2 regions of the Priestia sp. ABM2_011 genome follow, and region 2 is predicted to be linked to the other one. Evidence: riboswitches for the same ligand, from Rfam matches in the RefSeq annotation. Region 2 holds a riboswitch; the other holds the start of a gene.
What was found. Region 2 has a riboswitch for lysine ahead of lysA (diaminopimelate decarboxylase). Riboswitches for the same ligand answer to the same signal wherever they lie in the genome.

Region 1 (3,431 bases), 2.2 Mb from region 2:
GAATTTAATTAAAAAGCATGACCCAAAATACAATATTATGCTTAAAGATGATAAGGGCTATCCGTTTATTAAGATTACAGCTGAAAAACAGCCCCGACTTGTTATTACAAGAAAAATAAAAAAAGATAAAGGGAAATACTTCGGTCCTTATCCTAATGTTCAAGCAGCAAATGAAACAAAGCGGCTTCTTGATCGCATTTATCCGTTAAGAAAGTGCTCCACTATGCCAGATAGGCCTTGTTTGTATTACCATATCGGGCAATGTCTAGCTCCTTGCGTAAAAGAGGTAAAAGAAGAGCAAAACAAACAAATTATTGAAAATATCACGCGGTTTTTAAATGGTGGATATGAGCATGTCAAAACAGAGTTAACTGAAAAAATGTTAAAAGCTTCAGAAGAACTTGACTTTGAACGGGCTAAAGAATACCGAGATCAAATTGCTCATATCGAAGCGACAATGGAAAAGCAAAAAGTAACGTTTAATGATTTTGTTAATCGAGATGTGTTTGGCTATTCTTACGATAAAGGCTGGATGTGTGTTCAAGTTTTCTTTATTCGCCAAGGGAAATTAATTGAGCGAGAAGTTTCTATGTTTCCTTTTTATAAAGAGCCAGAAGAAGATTTCTTAACTTTTATCGGTCAGTTTTATGCCAAAAATATTAAGCCAAAAGAAGTGATGGTTCCAGCAACGATTGATGCAGAGTTAGCTGAGAAGTTAGTAGAAGTAGAGGTTCAGCATCCAAAGCGAGGCAAAAAGAAAGAATTAGTAGAACTTGCGTGTAAAAATGCAAAAATTGCGCTCGGTGAAAAATTCTATTTAATTGAACGAGATGAAGAGCGTACAGTTGGCGCAGTTGAACGGTTAGGAGAAGAGCTTGGAATTGCCGCTCCTTATCGGATTGAAGCATTTGATAACTCAAATATTCAAGGAACAGACCCAGTTTCTGCGATGATTGTTTTTGTTGATGGGAAACCGGAAAAGAAAGAATATCGCAAATATAAAATTAAGACGGTAAAGGGACCAGATGATTACAGTTCCATGAGGGAAGTCGTTCGCAGACGGTATTCCAGAGCATTAAAAGAAGGTCTTCCGCTTCCGGATTTAATTGTTGTAGATGGAGGCAAAGGGCATTTAGCTGCAGTACAGGACGTTCTCGAAAATGAATTGGGACTTTTAGTGCCTACAGCAGGTCTTGTCAAAGATGATAAGCACAGAACCTCCAATCTGATGATTGGTGAGCCTCCTCAAATCATACCGCTTGAACGCAATAGTCAAGAATTTTATTTGCTTCAGCGAATTCAAGATGAAGTTCACCGCTTTGCGATTACCTTCCACCGTCAAGTGCGCTCTAAGTCCGCTTTTCAGTCAGTTCTGGACGACATTCCGGGAGTGGGAGAAAAGCGTAAAAAAGCTTTGTTAAAGCATTTTGGTTCGGTGAAAAAATTGAAAGAAGCAACGATTGAAGATATTCGAAATTCAGGTGTTCCTCAGAACATTGCTGAAAAAATTTATGAAACATTGCAAAAATAGTCTTGAAATAATAGAAAATATTTGATAAGCTATTAACTAATTTCATACGACACTTCATCAAATGAAGTGAAGATAGAGGTGCAAATTTAATCAGTACGCATCAGGAAGGGTATGAGCCCTTATGAACGATGCGGAAAGGGAAATTTGCCGAAGTGAACATTACCTCATAGTAATGATTGCTGGTTCTGCGTTGAATAAACGTAGGATTGTCAAGATGTAGATTCTTGGAGAGCTATCTCACGGCAGTGGACGGTTATGTTTTATAATTTTCGTTCGTTAAGCAATGAGAGCTCATCTCATTGCTTTTTTTATTGTCTGAGTAAAAAAATTTAGCTTCTCATCATCCTGCATATGCAAATTTATTGAAAAGGAATGAACAAAATTATGGCATTAATCGTTCAAAAATTTGGTGGAACATCTGTTGGTTCTGTTGAACGTATTCAACATGTAGCAAACCGTGTTATTCAAGAAGCAGAGCGCGGTAACCAAGTAGTAGTTGTTGTATCGGCAATGGGCAAAACCACAGATGCACTGGTGAAATTAGCAAGTGATATTACGGACAGTCCAAGTAAACGCGAAATGGATATGCTTCTTACAACTGGAGAACAAGTAACGATTTCCCTGTTAACAATGGCTCTTCAATTCAAAGGTCATGAAGCCACTTCGCTAACAGGTTGGCAAGCTGGTATCCAGACAGAAGCAGTTCACAGCAATGCACGAATCCAGCACATTGACACGACTCGTATTCAAAGCCAATTAGATAGAGGTCGAATCGTAGTAGTAGCTGGATTCCAAGGCTGTTCAGAAGATGGAAGCATTACAACATTAGGTCGAGGCGGCTCTGACACGACGGCAGTAGCTCTTGCCGCGGCACTAAAAGCTGCAAAATGTGATATTTATACAGACGTAACAGGAGTGTTTACGACGGATCCGCGCTACGTAGAAGATGCTCGTAAACTTCATTCTATTTCATATGACGAAATGTTAGAATTAGCCAATTTAGGAGCAGGGGTGCTGCATCCGCGCGCTGTTGAGTTTGCAAAAAATTATCAGGTACCGCTAGAAGTGCGTTCAAGCTTAGAAAACGAGAATGGAACGATTGTTGAGGAGGAAGTTTCAATGGAACAAAACTTAGTCGTAAGAGGAATTGCGTTTGAAGATAATATTTCACGGGTGACAATTGAAGGGTTAAACAACGAGTTACAAACTCTTTCTACTATTTTTACAGCATTAGCAAAAGAACAGTTAAACGTGGATATTATTATTCAAAACGTAACGGCTAATAATCGCCTCTCTATCTCATTTTCTATTAAAACTGTAGACGTAGAAGCTGCTCTTGCCGTCTTAAAAGAGTATAAATCTACTTTGGGGTATACGCGTATTGAACATGAAAGCGGTCTGGCTAAAGTATCGATTGTGGGATCTGGCATGATTTCTAATCCAGGTGTTGCAGCCGAAATGTTTGAAGTGCTGGCAGGAGAGAAAATTGAAGTGAAGATGGTCAGCACGTCTGAAATTAAAGTATCTACAGTTGTACCGCATGCTGATATGGTAAAAGCTGTTGAGACGCTTCACGTAGCATTTGAATTAGAAGAGCAGCAGGCAGTGCAAGTATAAAGAAGAGAAAAAAGACGTGGTATCTCCACGTCTTTTATATATACGTATTTCTTACTTTTTATAACGCTCCGCACGGGTTTCGGTAGGTAAGATATCTTTTCGGTCCCACTGCACGGAAATCAGCACTTTTCCGTTCTTTTCTTTAGGTGTTAAGTAGGCTTCTGTTAGGCAGTTGTTTTGACGCTGAATCTGTTCAGCCACAAATCCTGACTCAAGATGAAATGAACAAGTTTCCTGCTGAAATCTTTTGCTGACCACATCACCTGATAACTCAAGCTCTAGT
Region 2 (3,431 bases):
ATTTCATGAAGCCCCCCAGCCGTTACTCTCAAGTCATAACCCGTGTCGTTTTCATGTGTTGCTCCTATGACAATTTGACCTTGTTCAAACGAAAGAATATATTGGTCGCTTGGAGGCATTACAACGGGCCAGTCTTTTGTATCTAAATCAGGAAGATGCAAGTGGACAATTTGCGCTTTTTGAAAGCTTGCTAAAAATTTCACTCCAAGAGGCTCTAGTAATTGATTTGCCCACGCTCCTGCTGTCACGATTGTTGTACTTGCTAGAAGGGTTTGTCCATTTACGGCAACGCCCGTTACTCGATTATTTTCATAAAGTAGTTCTGCGTTTCCTTCTATTATTTTTGCACCGTTTTTCTTCGCTGCATTCACAAGTGCGTTTCGAAGAGCTTTTCCGTTAACGCGAGCGGCTCCACTAATATGAACTGAACTGTATTCTTCCGAAAGAGCCGGAAACAAAGCCTGTGTTTCTTTAGCGGATAAACGTGTAATCTCGCCTATTTCGGGGGCTTCTTCCCGACGCTTATATGCTCGTTCTTCCATTTTTTTAAGCTTTTGTTCATCAGTGTGTAAACTAATTGCTCCTACTCGCTTATATCCCGTATCCGTTTCTCCATCTTCTTCTAATTGCTGAATTAATGTTTGATAGTACTTGGCGCCGCCTTTTGCTAAGCGGTACCATGCTTTATTTCGACGCTGCGAAAGCCACGGACAAACAATTCCTGCTGCTGCATCAGTAGCTTGACCAGCATCCTTGCGATCTATCAATGTCACATCTGCTCCTGCTTTTGCTAAATGATATGCCGTAGAAGCTCCAAGTACCCCAGCTCCAACTACGATGTATGTTTTCATACCGAAACACCCTTTTCTTTCTTCTAGTATTCTCATGCTATATGTATGCAATTTTAGCATAGCAAAAAAAGAAGTCACATACTAGGCGAAGCTATTTTAAGCTTATTTTTAAGCCTTGCTGACTTTGACATATAGCTCCTTTAGTCTCGTAAGCAAAAGCGGTAGAAGTTCTTTTACCAAGATTATAACAGGGTGAAGAAAGCCATAAATAGTGGTAGTACGTCTTTAACGCTGTGGCTTACGGCTTTTCTATTATAGGTGCTGAATAAAAAAATGAAAGAATAAAACCACTATAATATGTAAATAAAAAGAAATAACCATTATTTTAAGGAGAGCGTATGCAATCTTCATTTGTATTATTTTTTATCATTCTTGGTTTACTATTTGGCAAGTGGCGAAGGTATCAAGAATACTACCCTACTTTGCTGTTTTGGGTCACGGGGAATTTGCTTTATGAAGTGCTGCTGTTTCATCACCGCGTATGGGTATTTCACCCTGTTGGTATTGATCATCTTTTTCTACCCGATCACCTAATGGTTTCTCTTGGAATAACCTTAATTATTTATCCGTTTGTTATACCGGTTTTTTTAGGAAGGCTGCCGCTGCATGTAAGCGGCCGGCTGTGGTGGATTCTTTTATGGGCGCTTTTATTTACTGTGATTGAGTTCATTGCTTATGTTAATCACAGTATCACTCATCATTATGGATGGTCGCTGCTATGTTCTTTTCTCTTCAATATTGTCACGTTCTCACTTTTAATCATTCATCAGAAGACAGCGCTGGCTGCTTGGATTCTATCTGGAAGCTTCATAGCTTTTTTATTTATCTTCTTTGATATTCCTATGCCTTAACTTTTCATTGACTAGACAGAGGAAAAGGAAATATAATAGGAGTTACATTTAAATATAATTTTCCTCTCTGAGAATAGAGGTGCATGAAATCAAGAGTCACTTATTGGAGACTAATGGAGTCTGTGAAGATAAGTAAAAGGGATTTCGTGCCGAAGTATATAAACATCCATTGTGTTCATATACTGGTTCAGTATTGAATAAATGCTGAGCTGTCACAAACCACTTGGTTTGTGGAGAGCTATTGAAGAGATGTTGATGCCTAGAATGTAATAATACTTTATTATTATGAAACCAAGACGCGTGAACATCACTTCACGGGTCTTTTTTGTGTTTTTCTACTGACCATCAAAGTTATAGTTGAATGATTTAAATGGAGGGATACGGATTATGTACTTACATGGAACGAGTAAAATTAACAGCAGCAATCATTTAGAAATTGGGCAGTGTGATACGGTCGAACTGAAAAAACAATACGGCACTCCCCTATACATCTACGATCAAGAATTAATTGAGACGAAATGCAAGGCCTTCCATTCAGCCTTTCAAAGAAGCGGATTTTCATATCAAATCGCCTATGCAGGGAAAGCGTTTCTTTGTATGGAAATGGCTAGCCTTTTAACGAAGCTTGATATGTCATTAGATGTGGTCTCAGGAGGCGAATTATTTACAGCTCTTGAAGCGGGATATCCAGCTGAACGCATTCATTTTCACGGAAATAACAAAACGATTGAAGAAATTGAAATGGCTCTTGATGCGAATATTGGCTGTTTTGTTGTGGATAACTTTACCGAACTTGAAGTTTTACATGCCTTAGCAGCTGAGCGCAAACAGAAAGCATCTATTCTTCTGCGTGTTACTCCAGGGATTGAAGCCCACACACATGAGTATATTATGACCGGACAGGAAGACTCCAAGTTTGGATTTGGTCTTTCCAATGACCAGGCTATGAAAGCGGTAAGTTCTGCATTAGAAAAGCCTTACTACGATCTTTTAGGCATTCATTGTCATATTGGTTCGCAAATTTTTGAAGTAGATGGTTTTTCTCGCGCCATTGATATTTTAACTGATTTCTTATTCAGTATTCGTGATAAAATGGAATTTGAAGTAAAAGTTTTAAACGTAGGTGGTGGTTTTGGTATTCGTTATACCGAAAGCGACTCTCCACTTCCAGTTGAGTATTATGTAGATGCACTGACAGAAAAGCTAAGCCGCACGTTAACTGAACAGAATTATACCCTTCCGGAAGTCTGGATTGAGCCTGGAAGAAGCATCGTAGGAGAAGCAGGTACAACGCTTTATACAATCGGCTCAACGAAGGAGATTCCAGGTGTACGCAAATACGTAGGAATTGATGGCGGTATGACCGATAATATCCGTCCTGCTCTTTACGATGCAAAACATGAAGCTGTCTTGGCTAATAGAGTGACGGATAAAAAAGATGAAACAGTATCAATTGCGGGGAAATGCTGTGAATCAGGAGATATGCTTATTTGGGATATCGATTTACCGCGCGTTAATCAAGGAGATTTACTAGCAGTATCCTCTACAGGTGCCTACAACTATTCAATGGCTAGCAATTACAACCGTATTCCGCGCCCTGCTGTTGTATTTGTGAAAAATGGAGAAGCTCGTCTTGCTGTAGAGCGAGAAACATACGAAGATTTGGTGCGTAAAGATGTAAAGCCAGTCGTTACTACGTATGCAATGAGCAAATGATAGCTGTTCTTGC

Region 1: linked by a shared signal. The riboswitch ahead of ACXAE4_RS04285 (aspartate kinase) and the one ahead of lysA (diaminopimelate decarboxylase) in region 2 are both predicted to bind lysine.

What each region holds. Positions count from the first base shown of each region.
Region 1 is NZ_JBSWUB010000001.1:803,003-806,433, forward strand. It holds gene uvrC (excinuclease ABC subunit UvrC) at 1-1,531, shown strand, start outside; lysine riboswitch at 1,597-1,774, shown strand; gene ACXAE4_RS04285 (aspartate kinase) at 1,916-3,148, shown strand; gene ACXAE4_RS04290 (YslB family protein) at 3,200-3,431, opposite strand, start outside.
Region 2 is NZ_JBSWUB010000001.1:2,992,793-2,996,223, forward strand. It holds gene ACXAE4_RS16155 (NAD(P)/FAD-dependent oxidoreductase) at 1-851, opposite strand, end outside; gene ACXAE4_RS16160 (CBO0543 family protein) at 1,190-1,702, shown strand; lysine riboswitch at 1,769-1,951, shown strand; gene lysA (diaminopimelate decarboxylase) at 2,090-3,418, shown strand.